DNA from 4 places in the Arthrobacter sp. TJ-178 genome. Region 1 is predicted to be linked to each of the others. Evidence: riboswitches for the same ligand, from Rfam matches in the RefSeq annotation. Region 1 holds a riboswitch; each other region holds the start of a gene.
The links. Region 1 has a riboswitch for S-adenosylmethionine ahead of AC4D2Q_RS06205 (methionine ABC transporter ATP-binding protein). Riboswitches for the same ligand answer to the same signal wherever they lie in the genome.

Region 1 (4,203 bases):
GACGACGGCGAACCCTGGACGGTGCGCGACATCGCCGAATCCGCGGGGATCGGCGGCCTTGGTCCGCGGATGGTTGGCTCCGGTGCTGAAATCGCGGAGGAGTTGATCCGCTGGCAGGAGGAGACCGACGTCGACGGCTTCAACCTGGCCTACGCCATCACGCCGGGTACCTTTGAGGACATCGTGGAATTTGTGGTGCCCGAACTGCAGAAGCGCGGCGCCTACCGGACCGGGTACACGCCGGGCACGCTGCGCAACAAGTTGTTCGGAGCCGGAGACAAGCTGCCTTCCGAACACCGCGGCGCCTCCTTCCGCCGGCAGCCGCGGGCCGGTAAGTTGCGGGTTGGTCAGTTGCCGGACAGTCAGTTGCGGGCCGGGCAGCCGGGGGCCGCTTCCGGGACCGGGTTCCAAGCGGGGGCATTGACCGGGGACGGAGCGTCTCCTTACGTTTGAAGGGTCCGCAGTGCCCCTCCCGCGAGCAGGAGTCCGTCATGGAACCTTCCCCCAGTGCCTCCGGAATGGCCCTTTCCGCAGACGGCACCCAGATCGCCTGGTCCCGCCAGGGTGACGGACCGCCGCTGGTGATCGTGGATCCGCTGACCTCGGACCGGAACAGCTCCGGCACCCGTGCGCTGGCGAATCTGCTGTCCGAGAACCACACGGTGTATACGTATGACCGCCGCGGGCTGGGTGAGAGCGGGCTCGGCGAGGAGTACACCGCCGAGTCCGACGTCGATGACCTGCTGGCCGTGGTGCAGGTGGCCGGCGGCACCGCAGACCTCTACGGCTTTGCGTCGGGGGCGTTCCTGGCTCTGCGGGCAGCCGAGGAATCCGCCGTCATCACCCGCGTTGTGGCACTGGAACCGGCCCTGGCCCTGGATGAAGGCGAGGACGAGCTGCTGGTGATGCAGACGGAACTGGAAGGACTCGGCGGCGTCCAGGTCCCCGTTCTGGTCCTTGCCGGAAGCACCAGCGGGGATGAGACCCGCGATCTCGCCCGCCGGGCAGCCGATGCCCTGGACGAGGGAGAGTTCCAGCTGGTGGAAGGCGATGTCTCCCGGGTGCCGGACGCCGCCCTGGCCGACGCCATCGAATCCTTCCTCGGCTGATTCTGCCGGCCGGGCGTAAGCTGGAGCCCCATTCCAGCACTCCGCCGAAGGACCGCAGATGCCGCACGTCAACGACCCCACAGTTATCGAATCCCTCCTGAAGAACAAGGGCCGCTGGGCCGTGGTGGGCCTGTCCAACAATCCGCTGCGCACCGCCGTCGGCGTGTCCCGCTATATCCAGGACCACCTGGGCATGGAGATCATCCCGGTGAGCCTCAAGGGCGACGACGTACACGGCAACAAGGGCTACCGGAGCCTGAAAGAGGTTCCCGGCCACATCGACGTCGTTGACTGCTTTGTGAATTCTTCCCGCGTGGGCGCAATCGTTGACCAGGCCATCGAAGTGGGGGCCAAAGCCGTGTGGCTGCAGCTGGGCGTCATCGACGAGGCCGCGGCGCAGCGGGCGGCCGACGCCGGGCTGGACGTTGTCATGAACACCTGCCCGGTCATCGAGGCACCGCGCTTCGGCCTGTAGCCCGCTGCCGCCCCTGGCACACTTTCTTTTCCCCGGACCTTTCACTTGCCCTGCCGCGGACGCCCTCATCCGCTGTGGAACTCCAAGATGACGCCGGGCAGGTCATGATTCGCAATGCTTCGCCGCATCATGACATCTGATTGCGCATCTGCACTGCCCCGGCAACCATGGAACCTGTAACCATCCAGAGCGGCTGAGAGACCTGGCTCCGTGACGCCGCAGCAACCCTTCCGCGATCCTGCGGAGCAAGGGTGCTACCGCCAGGACCGATGGAGAAGCACCCGCTTTCGCCCGGTCCCCTGCAGTGCGCTCCGGCGCACCCGCCGCCGGTCCGGCCTGCGGCGGCACCTCTTCTCGGGCTTGGACCCAGGAGGAACACATGATCCGGATTGAGAACGTCTCAACCGTCTTTGACACCGGCGGGCAGCAACTGACCGCCGTCGACAACGTCTCACTGAACATCGGCCGCGGAACCATCCAGGGCATCATCGGGTTTTCCGGTGCCGGCAAATCCACGCTGCTGCGCAACATCAACCTGCTGGAGCGGCCCACATCCGGCCGCGTGCTGGTGGACGGAGTGGACCTGGTGGGCCTCACACCGCTGGAGCTGCGCAAACGCCGCCACGGCATCGGCATGATCTTCCAGCACTTCAACCTGCTCAGCAATCTCACCGCGGCCCAGAACGTTGAACTGTCGCTGAAGTTCGCGGGAATCGGGAACTCGGCCGAGCGCCGCAAACGTGCGCTGGAAGCACTGGAAATTGTTGACCTGCCGGAGAAGGCCGGAACGTATCCGGCCAAGCTTTCCGGCGGGCAAAAGCAGCGTGTCGCCATTGCCCGCGCCCTTGCCACCAAACCCAAAGTGCTGCTCTGCGACGAACCGACCTCCGCCGTCGACCCCCGGACCACGGCCTCGGTACTGCAGTACCTGGCGGACGTCAACGCCCGCTTTGGCATCACCATTGTGGTGGTCACCCATGAAATGAACGTCATCAAAGCCATCGCTGAGAACGTTGCCGTCATGGAAGAGGGCCGGGTGGTGGAACAGTTCAACCTGAGTGAGCTGAAGCGCCCCGGGTTCAGCCCTGCCACGTCGATTGGACGCTACCTGGTGTCGGATGAGATCCGGCTTGAGCGGCCCGCAGCCCACCGCAAGGGGGCCCTCCATGTTTGACCGCATCCTTGAGGTCTGGCCCGAACTGCTGGCCGCGCTGGGAGAGACCGGCACCATGCTGATCATTGCCATTCCGCTGGCTGTGCTGCTGGGGACCCCGCTGGGGGTGCTGCTGTACGCCGTCGGACCCCACGGACTGTCACCCCGGCCCAAGCTGCACCGGATCCTGGACACGCTGGTGAACCTGGTGCGTTCCTTTCCGTTCCTTATCCTGCTGATCGCCATCATCCCGCTCACCCGGCTGCTGGTGGGAACCACCATCGGCACGGCAGCCGTGATCGTGCCGCTGACCATCAACGCGGTGCCCTACTTTGCCCGCTTCGTGGAACAGAACATCACCTCGCTGGGCGGCGGCGTGGTGGAAGCGGCGCGTTCGATGGGAGCCGGCCGGCTGCAGATCGTCCGCGACGTACTGCTCGTCGAGGCCCGCCCGGGCCTGATCAGCTCGGTGACCATCATGACCGTCAGCTTCATCTCCTACTCCGCCATGGCCGGGCTGGTGGGCGGCGGCGGGATTGGCGACTTCGCCATCCGCTACGGCTACTACCGCTACGAAACCGGGCTGATGGTCACCGCCATTGTGCTCATGGTCCTTCTGGTGCAGGCCGTGCAGCTGAGTGGTTCCTGGATCTCCCGCCGCGCCGACAAGCGCGTATGACCCGCCGCTGATCCCTTTCAGCGCTCGCACTCCAACTTTTGAAGAGGACACGTTGCACTCCATCACACCCAAAAACAGTTCTGCTCCGCCCGCACTAAGCCGCCGCACCCTGCTTGCCTACCTCGCGGCTGCCGGGGCTGCCGCGCCAGTCCTGGCCGGCTGCGGATTCCGTTCCGCCGATGCCGGCACCGACGAACGGACCATTCGTCTCATTTCCTCGCAGGTGAAGGTTTATGAGGAACCGGTGGGCATCGCCGGCCGGCTCCTCGCGGAAAAGGGCTGGAAGCTGCAGCCAACCTTCGTCAATGACATCAATCAGCCCAACATTGCGGTGGCCAACGGTGAGGCGGACGCCAACTGCTTCCAGCACATGGCTTATCTGGCGCAGTTCAACCGGGACAAGGGCCTGGATCTGGTGCCCCTGTTCTATATCCGTAATTCGCCGGCGGTGCTGTACTCCCGCCGGCACGCTGCGTTGGCCGACCTGCCCGACGGTGCGACCATCAGCATCCCGGTGGATCCCGCCAACAACGGCCGCGCCCTGTTCATGCTCCGCGCCCACGGCCTGCTGGAACTGTCCGACGGCGTCACGGTGGTCAACGCCTCGCAGCAGGACATCACCGCAAACCCGCGGAACCTGTCCTTTGTGGAGGTGGACCAGTTATCACTGAGCCAGACCCTGGCGGACGTGGATGCCGGTTTCATGTTCCAGTCCACCGCGATCGACGCCGGCATCGACAAGGAGGCCACGGTTGTGGCCGAGGAACAGGAAGCGGACGAGGTTCCT
Region 2 (4,203 bases), 670 kb from region 1:
CGCCGCCGCGACGACGCCCTGCGCGGCATCAACTCCACCGTGTTTGCCCGGATCGCCAAACTGCCGATGCCGGTCATCGCCGCGGTGGACGGATACGCCCTGGGCGGCGGGGCGGAGCTGGCCTTCGCCGCGGACTTCCGGATTGGCACACCCCGCGTCAAGATCGGCAACCCGGAAACCTCGCTGGGGATCCTGGCAGCCGCCGGCGCGGGCTGGCGGCTGAAGGAACTTGTGGGCGAACCGCTGGCCAAGGAGATCCTGCTGGCCGGACGGGTGCTGAACGCCGAGGAAGCGCTGGCCGCGCACCTGGTCACCGAGCTCGCCGAACCGGAAGACCTGCTGACCGCAGCACAGGCGCTGGCTGACCGGATTGCCCGCCAGGATCCGCTGGCGGTCCGGCTCACCAAAACCGTGTTCGCAGCCCCGGCGGATGCCCACCCCGCCATCGACAATTTGGCGCAGGGAATTCTGTTTGAATCGCAGGCCAAGTTTGACCGCATGTCAGCGTTCCTTGAGAGGAAGAAAAAGTAATGGCAGTTCCCTCCACAGTAGGAGTGCTCGGCGGCGGCCGGATGGGGGCGGGCATTGCGCACGCCTTCTGCACCGCGGGAGCCGCCGTCGTCGTCGTGGAGCGCGACGACGACGCCGCCTCCGCCGCCTACGACCGCGTGGCGTCCGCGCTGGCGAAAAGCGTTGAACGCGCCACCGTTTCCGAAAGCCTGGCCGACCTGACCGCGCGGCTGTCCGTGTCCACCGACTACGCCGCTTTTGCTGCGGCCGGGCTGGTGGTGGAAGCGGTGCCGGAGGACTTTGGCCTCAAGGGCGCTGCCCTGGCCGCGGTCGAGGAACAGCTGGCACCGGAGGCCTGGCTGGCATCCAACACGTCCTCGCTGTCCGTCACCGAGCTGGCACAAAAGCTGCAGCGTCCGGAACGGTTCTGCGGCCTGCATTTCTTCAACCCGGTGCCGGCCTCCGCCCTGATCGAAGTGGTGCTGGGCAAGCAGACCTCCGAAGAGCTGGCCGAAGCCGCCGCTTCCTGGGCCCGGGATCTGGGAAAGACACCCGTCACCGTCAATGACGCCCCGGGCTTTGCCAGCTCGCGGCTGGGCGTGGCGATTGCCCTGGAAGCCATGCGCATGGTTGAAGAGGGCGTGGCCTCCGCCGAAGACATCGACGCCGCCATGGTGCTGGGCTACAAGCACCCCACCGGCCCGCTGCGCACCACCGACATCGTGGGCCTGGATGTGCGCCTGGGCATCGCCGAGTATCTGGCGTCCACGCTCGGCCCGCGCTTCGAACCGCCGCAGATCCTCCGTGACAAGGTGGCCCGCGGGGAGCTCGGCCGCAAATCCGGCAAGGGCTTCTTTGACTGGTCCTAGCCGGCTGTCATGAGCAGCCGCGACGTTCACTGGGAGGGCGCCGCCAACGCACGGGACCTGGGCGGGATCCCGGTCGCCGGCGGCGGCGCCGTCCCCCCGGGCCGGATCTTCCGCATGGGGCGGTCCGAATGGCTCACCACGCGCGGCTGGGAACAGGCCCGCGCCGCGGGAGTCCGCACCGTCGTCGACCTCCGCAACGAAGAGGAGCAGGGACGCAGGGACACCGATCCGTTGCCGGATGCGGAGGCTGCCGCAGGAATCACGTTCCTCACCCGGCCCACGCAGGAAGCGAAGGATCCGGAGTTCACCGCGCTCACCGGCCCCTACATGGACTCCCCGCGCTTCTACCGGGAGAACCTGCGCCGCTGGCCGGAGAAAATCGCCGCTGTTCTGCGTGCCATAGCGGAGGCCGGTGACGGTGGGGTGGTGATCCACTGCTCTGCCGGGCGGGACCGCACCGGACTCATCGCCATGCTGCTGCTGCAGCTGGCCGGGGCCTCGCCCGAAGCCATTGCCGACGATTACGAGCAGGCGGTCCGCGGCATCAACGCCTTCCACTCCACGCAGCCGCATCCGCGGGAAAAACCGCTGACGGCGGAGCAGGAAGACGCGCGGGTGGCAGACGGCCGGAAGGAACTGCTCCGCGCCCTGGACGGTTTTGACGCGGAGCAGTACCTGCGCTCAGCGGGGCTTAGCCCCGCTGAGCTTGGGCGTCTTCGGAGTCGTTTGCGTTGAGCTGTTTACAGGGATGGACCCTTTCCGGCGTCGCCAAGTAGAAAAAAGAGCGCCGTGCGGGGCTGTCAAAGCCTCCGGGCACCAGCAGCGACGAATAGCGTGCGCACCACTGCACCTGGCCGTTGGAATGGGCCAGCGCCTGCGCCAGGGAGGGCAGGTCGTGGAACCACATCAGCTGCTGCTCGCCGTCCACGACCAACTGGATCAGGTCCAGATCGAGATCGACGTAGGCCTGGGCATCCACCCAGTCATCGTAAACAGCCAGGCGCTTGCCGTGAATGAGGTGGACGTTGTGGCCGGGGGTGTAGCTGATGCAGCGGGCGCCACTGGAGATACTCACAGTGTGTTCCTTTACGGTTTGTCCTTGCCCGCACCGGTTGGCCGCGGGCCGCTTCGTCATCCGAACCACCCGCCGAACAGTGGGGTTGGTGTGAGGCCAGTCGGAGCTTTTACAGACCCGGATTCCTCCGGGCATGTTGGCCACCTCTCGTGAAGCTGAGACAACCATAGCGCATGCCGGTGACAGTCGGGAACTGTCACCGGACCGGAGGCATCAGCGCCAGCCCGCCGCGGGCGCCACGTGCTTCACCAGGCTCTCCAGCAGCTGCGCGTTGTATTCCACGCCCAGCTGGTTCGGCACCGTAATAAGCACGGTGTCGGCGGCTTGGACCGCGGCATCGGCAGCAAGCTGCGCGGCGATTACATCCGGTTCACCGATGTAGCTCTTGCCGAACCGGGCCAGTCCGCCGTCCAGCCGGCCCACCTGGTCACGGGAATCCGTCTGGGCCCGCAGCCCGAAGTACCGGTGGTCGGTCTCGGTCACCAGCGGAATGACGCTACGGCTGACCGAGACAAGCCCGGTGCCTTCATGGCCGGCGTCGGCCCGCGCTTCGCGGAACACCTGAATCTGCTCCGCCTGGAGCTGGTCAAAGGGCACCCCGGTGTCCTCCGTGAGCAGAGTGGAGCTCATCAGGTTCATGCCCTGCTCGCCGGTCCACTTGGCGGTGGCCCGCGTTCCGGATCCCCACCAGATTCGTTCGCTGAGCCCAGGGGACTGCGGTTCAACCGCCAGCGTTCCGGAGCTGCCGGTCATGACCGGATCGGCTGAGGCCAGGCCTGCGCCGGCAATCGCTGCACGGAACACCAGGGTGTGCTTGCGTGCCTCGTCCGCGTCGGTGCTTCCCGCATCCGGAACATAGCCAAAGGCCTCGTAACCGCGCAGAGCCGGCTCGGGGGAACCGCGGCTCAGGCCCAGCTGCAGCCTGCCGCCGCTGATCAAATCCGTGGCCGCGGCTTCTTCCGCGAGATACAGCGGATTTTCATAACGCATGTCGATGACCGCCGTACCCAGTTCAATCCGGCTTGTCCGTGCGGCCATGGCGGAAAGCAGCGGGAACGGTGCAGCGAACTGCGGGGCGAAATGGTGAACGCGCAGGAACGCGCCGTCTATCCCCAGCTCCTCCGCCGCAACCGCCAGCTCGACGGTCTGCAGCAGGGCATCCCGGGCGGTACGGACAAAAGAACCCTGCACATCGCGGTAGTGTCCAAAGGACAGGAAACCGATTTTCTTCATGTTCAGGAACAGCACCGGTTTCGGAGGAGATATTCCCGGCTTCCGCCCGGCGGCGGCCGTCAACGGAAAGGCAGACAGCATGCACCTGACCATCGTCCCCGGCATCGGCGGTTCCAACGATGAGCACTGGCAGAGCCGGTGGCAGGCTGACGCTCCGGATATGTCCCGGATTTCGCCGTCGTCGTGGGACGACCCGAACTTGGAGAACTGGATGGATGCGCTGGATGCTGCCGCCGGGTCCCGGAACGGCGACACCATCCTGGTGGCCCACAGCCTTGGCTGCCTGGCTTCCGCGGAGTGGCTGCTGCGCAATCCGGACGGCGCCCGGGGCGTGCTGCTGGTTGCGCCGCCGGACCCGGCCGAGCCCGCCTTCCCGGACACCGCCGGCTCATTCCGCGATCCGAGGCTGGAACCGCTGCCGGTGCCCGGGCTGCTGATCGCCAGCGAGAACGATCCCTACTGCACGCTGCCCGGCGCCCGGCTGCTGGCCCAGGCCTGGAACATTCCGGTGATCGA
Region 3 (4,203 bases), on a different contig from region 1:
CCTTTTTTAGCCCGGTGCGGGTGCCGCAGTTGCGGGCCCCATGGAAGTTTCGGGCGCCATAGTGGGGACCGGCAGATTATAGACAACAAGCCAGTAATCTCCGTCCGGCCCGTCCACTGTAATGGATGCCGGGGTTTGCTCCGGTGTGACGATGTGTTCGAAAGACGTGAGAACCGGCCAATTGCAGTTGCTGCTGCTGGAAGTGGTAACTGGGCTTGAATCAGCGTCCAGTACCTCGATGCTGTAATCCCCGGGCTGGTTGCAGGTGAGGAACACGCTGAAGCTGGTCCCCGGTTCCACCTTCGGCAGATCGAAGGTGCTCCTCCAGGTCCCGGGTTCCTCGAGCACAAGGTTGGCGTTGAGCGGACGCCACTTGGGGTTTTGCTGGAAGTAGCTCTCAAGACTGATGGGATTGTCCGCCCGGAACAGTGCCGTCATGGCCGGGTCATTGGGGACAGGAGGCTCCGTGCTTCCGGGGGGCTGTTCCACGCCGATGCTGCTCCGGCTGGAAGAACGGGCTGAGGGGGACGCCGTGGCGGTCTCCTCGGCAGTGGCCGACGATGTGGCCGGTTTCGAGGAAACGGCCTCGGGCTCCTCCTGGGCGCTGCACCCTGTCAGCACCAAGCCCAGCACCGCTGCGGGAAGCAGGGCCTTATGCATAAACGGCAAATCCGACGCTCTGCCCGGCCTTGCCTTAGTCCGTGATGTTCCATTGGCATTTCTGTTTCTGGTCATCTCCGCTACTTCCTTCCGAAGTAATCCGAAGAACGATAGTGGACCCGGATCCGTATGTAAAGGATTGGTAACGGGCGGCCGCTGTCATAAACCCGTGGAACAATTCCCGGCCCGGTATTTCCGGTGCCGACACATTTCTGCCGGTCAGGCGAATTCGGGAACACCCGGACGGCGAAACGCTGAACCGTGGAATATCAGGGGCTCGTGGGCATCGTCGTGTGAGGCATTGACCATGGACGTGCAGCAGCGGCACCACCACTGTCGAAGCCGACTGTCCCTGGCCGGCTGTTTCCCCTCCGGTTAGTCCGGTTCCCTCCGGTTTGGGATAAATCAACCGGTTCGCAGCCGGAGGGATTTCCCAAACCGGAGGGATTTCCCAAAGTGGCCGGAATTTCCCAAACCGGCTGGGATTTCCTGCCGGTGTTGCCCAGCGAACTCAGGCGAAGGACGGGACACCCAGGTGCCGAAACGCTGAACCGTGGAAGACCAGCGGCTCATGGGCATCGTCGTGGGCGGCATGGCCGTGCACCCGCAGCAGCACCACCGAATGGTCCCCGGCGGGAATTTCGGTCTCCACGGAGCACTCCAGCCACAGGGCAGCCCGGTCCAGGAACAGGGAGCCGGAGTCGTCAGTGTGCAGGTTAAGGCCGGCAAAACGGTCGCCGGACCTGGACGCAATTTGCCGGCAGATGCCCTCGTGCCCGGAACCCAAAACGGAGACTCCGATCCTGGCCGCGCCCCGCAGAAGCGGCCAGGTCCGGGACGTGTTCTGCACGGCAAACAGCACCAGCGGCGGATCCATGGAAACGCCCACGGTAAAGGATGAAGCAACAATGCCCTGCGGTTCGCCGTCCACCACGGCGCACAGAGCGGCAATGCCGGAGGGGAATCGGGAGAAGGCCCGGCGCAGGGCTGCGGGCTGAAGGTCGGTTGTGAGAGTCATGCGGAAATGGTCCTCTGCCTCAAGCGTCCGGCCGCCGCGACGAACACGGCAGCGAAACGCAGTACTTGCCGGACCGGTTGGAACAACCGGCGGCCGAATCGTCACCTGGAGCACCCCGCTACGGCGAGAGGGTTGCCGCCCAGCCGGCCAGGGCCTGTGGCTGGAACTCATGATTCTGGTTCCACGGTAGGTCCGGCAGCACAGCCGCGCAAACCCCCGCCACAGTTCGTAAAACTCCGCTTCATAAAACTCCCGCACCCAAAGGGATACAGTTTTCACCATGAGACAGCGGTGGTTTAAACAGGTGGACGTTTTTGGCAGCGAACCGTATTTGGGCAACCCCCTGGCTGTGGTGCTGGAAGCGGAGGGACTCACCGACGCGGAAATGGCGTCCTTCGCACGCTGGACCAACCTGTCCGAAACAACGTTCGTGCTGCCGCCCACGGTGGACGGCGCCGACTACCGGGTGCGGATCTTCACCCCGGGCGGGGAACTCCCGTTCGCCGGACACCCCACTCTGGGAACATGCCACGCGTGGCTGGAGACCGGGGCCAAGCGCCGCTATCCCGACGTCGTTGTCCAGGAATGCGGCATAGGCCTGGTGACGCTGCACGCCAATGCCGGCATCGCCGCGTTTGCCGCCCCGCCGCTGCAGCGCTCGGGCCCGCTGGAGGAAGAAATCCTGGACCAGGCGCGGCGTGCCCTGAACCTGGAACCGGGGCAGGTGCTGGCTTCCAACTGGATTGACAACGGACCCGGCTGGCTCGGACTCCTGCTGCCCGATGCCGCGACTGTCCTGGACCTGAGACCGGACCCCACCATCATGGGCAACCTGCGCGTGGGAGTGATCGGCGCGCAGCCGGCGGACGCTGAAACGGACTTTGAAGTGCGCGCCTTCGTGCCGGGACTGGGCGTTGCCGAGGATCCGGTGACCGGAAGCCTCAATGCTGGCCTGGCCCAGTGGCTGATCGGAGCCTCACTGGCGCCCGAACGCTACGTCGTCACGCAGGGAACTGCCGTCCAGCGCTCCGGCCGGGTGCGGGTCTTCACGCGCGACGGCAAAATCTGGGTGGGCGGCTCCACCGTCACCTGCATTGACGGCACGCTCACGCTGTAAGCGGGAACCATGTTCACCCTGGACTCGCTGTCTCTTCCGATCCTCGGCGCGCCGATGGCCGGAGGTCCCTCCACACCCGAGCTGGCCGCGGCCGTCAGCAATGCGGGCGGACTCGGCTTCCTGGCGGCCGGCTATAAGAGCCCTGCCGCTGTCCGCGATCAGATCACCCGGACCCGCCAATCGACCCGGCGGCCTTTCGGAGTGAATATCTTTGTGCCTGATCATGCCAATACGTACGCCGCAACGTCGGAGGAGAAGCAGGCCGGAAAGCTCGCGGCCTCGCTGGCCTACCGCGAAAGCCTGGCCGCAGCCCGGGAAGCTCCGGCCGGAACGGTAATTCCCGAACCCGGGTTTCCCGATCCGCAGGACGACGACGGCTGGCACGCCAAACTGGAGCTGGTCCTGCGGGAACAGGTTCCCGCAGTGTCCTTCACCTTCGGGCTGCCGGGGCCCGACGTGTTCGCGGAGCTTGCCGGACGGGACATCTGCACGGTGGTGACGGTCACCGACGAACATGAGGCCCGTGCCGCCGCCGCAGCCGGTGCGCATCTGCTGTGTGTGCAGGGTCCGGAGGCCGGCGGGCACCGCGGAACCCTGGACAGCGCCGCAGTCCCCGGACAAGCTGCGCTGCCGGAGCTCCTCGGTGCAGTGAGGGATGCCTGCCCGCTGCCGCTGGTGGCTGCCGGCGGAATTTCCACCCGGCACGGTGCCGCTGCGGCCCTCGCCGCCGGGGCCTCGGCGGTTCAGGTGGGAACCCTGCTGCTGCTCGCCAATGAGGCGGGCACCTCCGTGGTGCACCGGACTGCCCTCCGCGATGCCGTGCTGGGACACAGGGACCCGCGCACCTCGGTTACCCGTGCCTTCTCCGGCCGTCCGGCCCGCGGACTGACCAACGGCTTCATGCGCGCCCATCCGGATGCCCCGGACGCCTATCCGTTTCTGAACCAGATCACCGGGCCGCTCCGTGCAGCAGCAGCGGCTTCCGGGGACCCCGAGGGAGTGAGCCTGTGGGCGGGAACAGGCTACCGGCACGCGGTTGAAGAGCCCGCACAGGCCAGCGTCCGCCGGTTGTTCCCCGGGTGAGACTGCAGGACGGAAGCCTCAGGGCACCGTAATCCGGATGGAAACCGAGCAGGCATCCTTCGCCGCCTGAGCCAGTACGGCCAGCTTGGGGTCCTGGACATCGAGGGGCTGCAGCCGCGGCAGGCTGCTCCACCGAGCAAATACCTTCTGCCGGGCCAGCAGTTCAGTCAGCGACCGGTCTCCGCCGAATACGAGGTATTCCGGCGGATGGTCGGCGAAAAGCCGCGCAGCCTGCTCGGCGGCGGTCTCCACCAGCGCGTCCGCCTGGTTGGCCCGGCGCCGGGCAAAACGCTGCTGCGACCCGCCGCCGGCCGCGGTCCGGGAC
Region 4 (4,203 bases), on a different contig from region 1:
CCAAAGGCGATCTGCTCCGCCGAGCTGGCGGCGGTGCAGGCGATCACTGCGCAGCGCCGCACCCGGCCGGGTTCGGTTACCGCCCATTCCAGGGCCCGGGCGCCGCCCAGCGATCCGCCGAGCACGGTGTGCCAGGAGCCGATCCCCAGCAAATCCGCCAGCCGGGCCTCCGCGCGGACCGAATCCCTGATGGTGACAAACGGAAAGCGCGAACCCCAGGCCAGCCCCTGCGGATCAGCGGACGAAGGGCCGGTGGACCCGTAACAGCCGCCGAGCATGTTGATCGAGACGACAAAGAACCGGTCGGTGTCCACCGTTTTTCCCGGGCCCACCAGGGCATCCCACCAGCCGTCCTCGCCGCTGTCCCCGCGGGCCACATGGGTGCTGCCGGTCAGGGCGTGGGCCACCAGCACGGCATTGGAGGCATCCGGGTTGAGGGTCCCCCATGTCTCGTAGGCCAGGGAAACGGAGGGCAGATACCCGCCGGTTTCCAGGAACAGCTCCCCGATCCGGGCGTGCCGCAGCACCCCGTCCCGGGCCGGGGCGGGGTGCTGCGGCACGGCTGGCCCGGCCGGCCCACCTGGCCCGGACACGGAGCCCGGCACGGAGCCGGTTGCAGCGGTATTGGCAGAAGGGCGCGCCACGCTAACCGTTACGCTCCCTTGGCGGCCCGGAACCCGGCGTCGAGGTCCGCAATAATGTCGTCGATGTGCTCGATGCCCACGGACAGCCGGACCAGTCCGGGGCTGACGCCGGCTGCCAGCTGCGCCTCGGCACCGAGCTGGCTGTGGGTGGTCGACGCCGGATGGATGACCAGGGAGCGCACGTCGCCCACGTTCGCCACATGGGAGTGCAGGTCAAGGGCGTCGACGAAACGCTTGCCGGCGTCGATGCCTCCGGCGATTTCGAAGGAGACAATGGCACCGGTTCCCCGCGGCCCGTACTTGCGCCCGCGCTCAAACCACGGGCTGGATTCCAGCCCCGCATAGGCAACGGAGACGACGTCGTCATGCCCTTCCAGCCAGTTGGCCACCGCGACGGCGTTGCTCACGTGCCGCTCCACGCGCAGGCTCAGGGTTTCCAGGCCCTGGGCAATCAGGAACGCGTTGAAGGGTGACACGGCGGAACCGAGGTCTCGCAGCAGCTGCACCCGGGCCTTAAGGATGTACGCCAGGTTGGCGCCCAGGGCACCGTTGACGCCCAGGTCCCGGGCGTAGACCAGGCCGTTGTAGCTCTCGTCGGGGGTGTTGAAGCCGGGGAACTTCTCCGGGTCGGCACCGAAGTCAAAGTTGCCCGAATCCACGATGACCCCGGCTATGGAAGTGCCGTGACCGCCGAGGTACTTGGTGGCCGAGTGCACCACAATGTCCGCGCCCCATTCAAAGGGGCGGATGAGGTACGGCGTGGAAAGGGTGCTGTCCACGATCAGGGGGATGCCGGCGTCGTGGGCGATGGTGCTGATGCCCTCAAGGTCCAGCACGTCCTGGCGGGGATTGGAGACCACCTCGCCGAAGAATGCCTTGGTGTTGGGCCGCACGGCTGCCCGCCACTGCTCCAGGTCATCCGGGTCGGACACGAAGGTGGTCTCGATACCGAACTTCTTCAGCGTGTGCTTGAGCAGGTTGTACGTGCCGCCGTAGAGGCTGGGGCTGGCCACAATGTGGTCCCCCGCTTCCGCAACGTTCAGGAGGGCGAAGGTTTCAGCGGCCTGGCCGGAGGCGAGCAGCAGCGCCCCGACGCCACCCTCCAGCGAGGCGATCCGGTTCTCCACCGCTTCCTGGGTGGGGTTGCCGATCCGGGTGTAGATGGGCTCCAGCTCAGCCAGGGCAAACCGGTTGGCTGCCGCCTCGGCACTCGGGAAGACGAAGGATGAGGTCTGGTAGATGGGCAGGGCGCGCGCGCCGGTGGCGGCGTCGGGCTCCTGTCCTGCATGGATCTGGCGGGTTTCGAAAGACCAGTTTCCTGACATTGTTTGCTCCCTAGAACCAGGGGCCGCCCCGAGACTTCCGGCCGGAAAAAGGTAACCGGCAGCCACGTGGGACCCGCGCTTGCCCTGAATCCGTTGACGCAGGGCCAGGTCTTCACCCGGGGCACCCCACCGCGGTTGGAGGGTTGCCGGCCAGCAAGCCGGGGCTATCTGCTGGCACTCATGACCTATGCCTCCTATGAAAACGGATTAGCAGCAAGCCCGCAAGGTCTGTGACGGCTCATGTCCTGCCGTGTCGGGGCCCGGAAAAGGGTGGCGTCCCGAGCGGCACGCATGGTCAGTATGCTGTTGATTTCCGCGGAAAGCAGGTGTTCCGAGTAAATTAGGCTCCCCTAAGTCGAGAGGTGAGTCACAACGTGCCATTATGGGCCGCATGCGCTTGGACCATGTATCTTATGCCTGTGAATCCGACGGTCTTCTGGCCACGACTGAGAGGATCGCTGCCGCTCTGGGAGCAGATTTCGTCAAGGGCGGTGTGCATCCCCGTTTCGGAACCCGGAACATGATTCTGCCTCTGGCCAACCATCAGTACGTTGAAGTGGTCGAGGCCCTGAACCACCCGGCGTCGGACAAGGCACCGTTCGGCCAGGCCGTGCGCCAGCGCTCCGAGTGCGGCGGCGGCTGGATGGGCTGGTGTGTTGCCGTGGATGACCTCTCCCCCTTCGAAGAGCGCCTGGGCCGCAATGCCGTACCGGGCAACCGGAAGTTTCCGGACGGCCAGGAGCTGACCTGGCAGCAGATCGGCATCAACGGTCTGATCGCCGACCCGCAGGTGCCGTACATGCTGCGCTGGGATGACGGCACCGAAGCGCTGCACCCGTCCGCCGCGCTGCCCGGAATGCCCGGCGCCGTGAAGCTGGCCTCGCTGACGATCGCCGGTTCCGCAGACCGGGTCGCCCAGTGGCTGGGCACGCCCGTCGAAGAACCGCTGGAAAACGTGGGCGTCACGTGGATTTCACCCAAGGGAACCCCCGGCATCATGTCCGTGTCCTTTAATACGGCCGCGGGTCTCGTCGAGATCTAGTTCTCCGGCCGTTTCGGGAATTCCCGGACGGTATGGGAATTCCCGGACGGTCCGCTGCGTCCGGATTTTCCCAATGTGACCACGTTTTCCCATGGTGTCCGGTTATTGAATTATCCACAGACGTGCCTGCGTCCCTCGCGGACACAATTACCGCGATCCAGTCTTGAGGGATGGATCCCGAACTCTTTTACACCGCCGACGCCGAAACGTACGGCGAAGGGAGGCGTTCCCTGGCTCTGCGGTGCCGTGCCGGTGAACTGACCCGGGTGCGCGACGGCGTGTATATCCGAACCGAAGCTTGGCAGCAGTTGCCGGTGTGGGACCGAGAGCGCATCCGTATCCGAGCGGTGGCGGAAGGGGGACAGGTCAGGCGCGTTCTGGTTCAAGAGTCTGCAGCGGTCATCTGGGGATTGCCTGTTGTCCTCCGCTCCCCCGGCGTTTTGCTGCTGGCGACGGAGTCCTCGCGCGGCCATCGTCGCGGGGATCTCCATTGGGTCGAGCGCCGCCTGCTGGAGCCGCTAACAGTCCGGGAGGGCGTTGCAGTCACGTCCAGAGCCCAGACAGTCCTGGACATGGCTGCGTATCTGGCCTTCGACCGAGCTCTCCCGCCAATGGACCATGTGCTGCGTCGCGACTCAGCCCTCAATCTGGCTGCGCTGGATAAGGAGTCGTTGCGGGACCTTGCTCGGAAGCTTCCCACCGAGTCAAAGCGCCAGCGCGCTCTGCGCGTCATCGAGTGCGCCAATCCACTCGCCGAGTCGGCCGGCGAGTCTTATTCGCGAGCGGTGCTTCTTCGCTACGGGTTCCCATCTCCGCAACTGCAGCACCAGTTCATCACGCCGTCAGGCCGTTTCCGGACAGATTTCTACTGGAAGGACCAGGACCTGGCAGGCGAGTTCGATGGTGCCGTGAAGTATGGACGCGGCGAGAATTCCCTGGCTCCTTCTTGGAAGACGCTTACGGCGGAGAAGGAGCGTGAAGATGCCATCCGAGCAACTGGAACCACGTTTGTCCGGTGGTCCTGGGCCAACATCGCCCTGCCTCCCCATGATCCCCGCAGCCTGGTGCAGCGACTGGCCTACGCCGGGCTCCCGCGGTCACGACCCCGCGGTTAATGTGCCGGCCGTTGTGGGATTTCCCGGTCGCTTAGGGAAAACCCGACCGTTCCGCAGCATCCGGATTATCCCAAAGT

Region 2: another riboswitch for S-adenosylmethionine. It lies ahead of AC4D2Q_RS02935 (hypothetical protein); the one in region 1 lies ahead of AC4D2Q_RS06205 (methionine ABC transporter ATP-binding protein).
Region 3: another riboswitch for S-adenosylmethionine. It lies ahead of AC4D2Q_RS12010 (flavin reductase family protein); the one in region 1 lies ahead of AC4D2Q_RS06205 (methionine ABC transporter ATP-binding protein).
Region 4: another riboswitch for S-adenosylmethionine. It lies ahead of AC4D2Q_RS07155 (bifunctional o-acetylhomoserine/o-acetylserine sulfhydrylase); the one in region 1 lies ahead of AC4D2Q_RS06205 (methionine ABC transporter ATP-binding protein).

The regions. Positions count from the first base shown of each region.
Region 1 is NZ_JBZCNK010000001.1:1,287,646-1,291,848, forward strand. It holds gene AC4D2Q_RS06190 (LLM class flavin-dependent oxidoreductase) at 1-453, shown strand, start outside; gene AC4D2Q_RS06195 (alpha/beta fold hydrolase) at 492-1,109, shown strand; gene AC4D2Q_RS06200 (CoA-binding protein) at 1,168-1,584, shown strand; SAM riboswitch class I at 1,762-1,860, shown strand; gene AC4D2Q_RS06205 (methionine ABC transporter ATP-binding protein) at 1,964-2,758, shown strand; gene AC4D2Q_RS06210 (methionine ABC transporter permease) at 2,751-3,416, shown strand; gene AC4D2Q_RS06215 (MetQ/NlpA family ABC transporter substrate-binding protein) at 3,469-4,203, shown strand, end outside.
Region 2 is NZ_JBZCNK010000001.1:621,332-625,534, reverse strand. It holds gene AC4D2Q_RS02950 (enoyl-CoA hydratase/isomerase family protein) at 1-531, shown strand, start outside; gene AC4D2Q_RS02945 (3-hydroxyacyl-CoA dehydrogenase family protein) at 531-1,379, shown strand; gene AC4D2Q_RS02940 (tyrosine-protein phosphatase) at 1,389-2,114, shown strand; gene AC4D2Q_RS02935 (hypothetical protein) at 2,071-2,454, opposite strand; SAM riboswitch class IV at 2,470-2,609, opposite strand; gene AC4D2Q_RS02930 (LLM class flavin-dependent oxidoreductase) at 2,668-3,687, opposite strand; gene AC4D2Q_RS02925 (RBBP9/YdeN family alpha/beta hydrolase) at 3,686-4,203, shown strand, end outside.
Region 3 is NZ_JBZCNK010000004.1:95,583-99,785, reverse strand. It holds gene AC4D2Q_RS12015 (hypothetical protein) at 7-660, opposite strand; gene AC4D2Q_RS12010 (flavin reductase family protein) at 1,172-1,678, opposite strand; SAM riboswitch class IV at 1,735-1,853, opposite strand; gene AC4D2Q_RS12005 (PhzF family phenazine biosynthesis protein) at 1,959-2,795, shown strand; gene AC4D2Q_RS12000 (nitronate monooxygenase) at 2,805-3,878, shown strand; gene AC4D2Q_RS11995 (acVLRF1 family peptidyl-tRNA hydrolase) at 3,897-4,203, opposite strand, start outside.
Region 4 is NZ_JBZCNK010000002.1:170,632-174,834, forward strand. It holds gene metX (homoserine O-acetyltransferase MetX) at 1-560, opposite strand, end outside; gene AC4D2Q_RS07155 (bifunctional o-acetylhomoserine/o-acetylserine sulfhydrylase) at 653-1,969, opposite strand; SAM riboswitch class IV at 2,040-2,155, opposite strand; gene AC4D2Q_RS07160 (VOC family protein) at 2,361-3,011, shown strand; gene AC4D2Q_RS07165 (hypothetical protein) at 3,182-4,126, shown strand.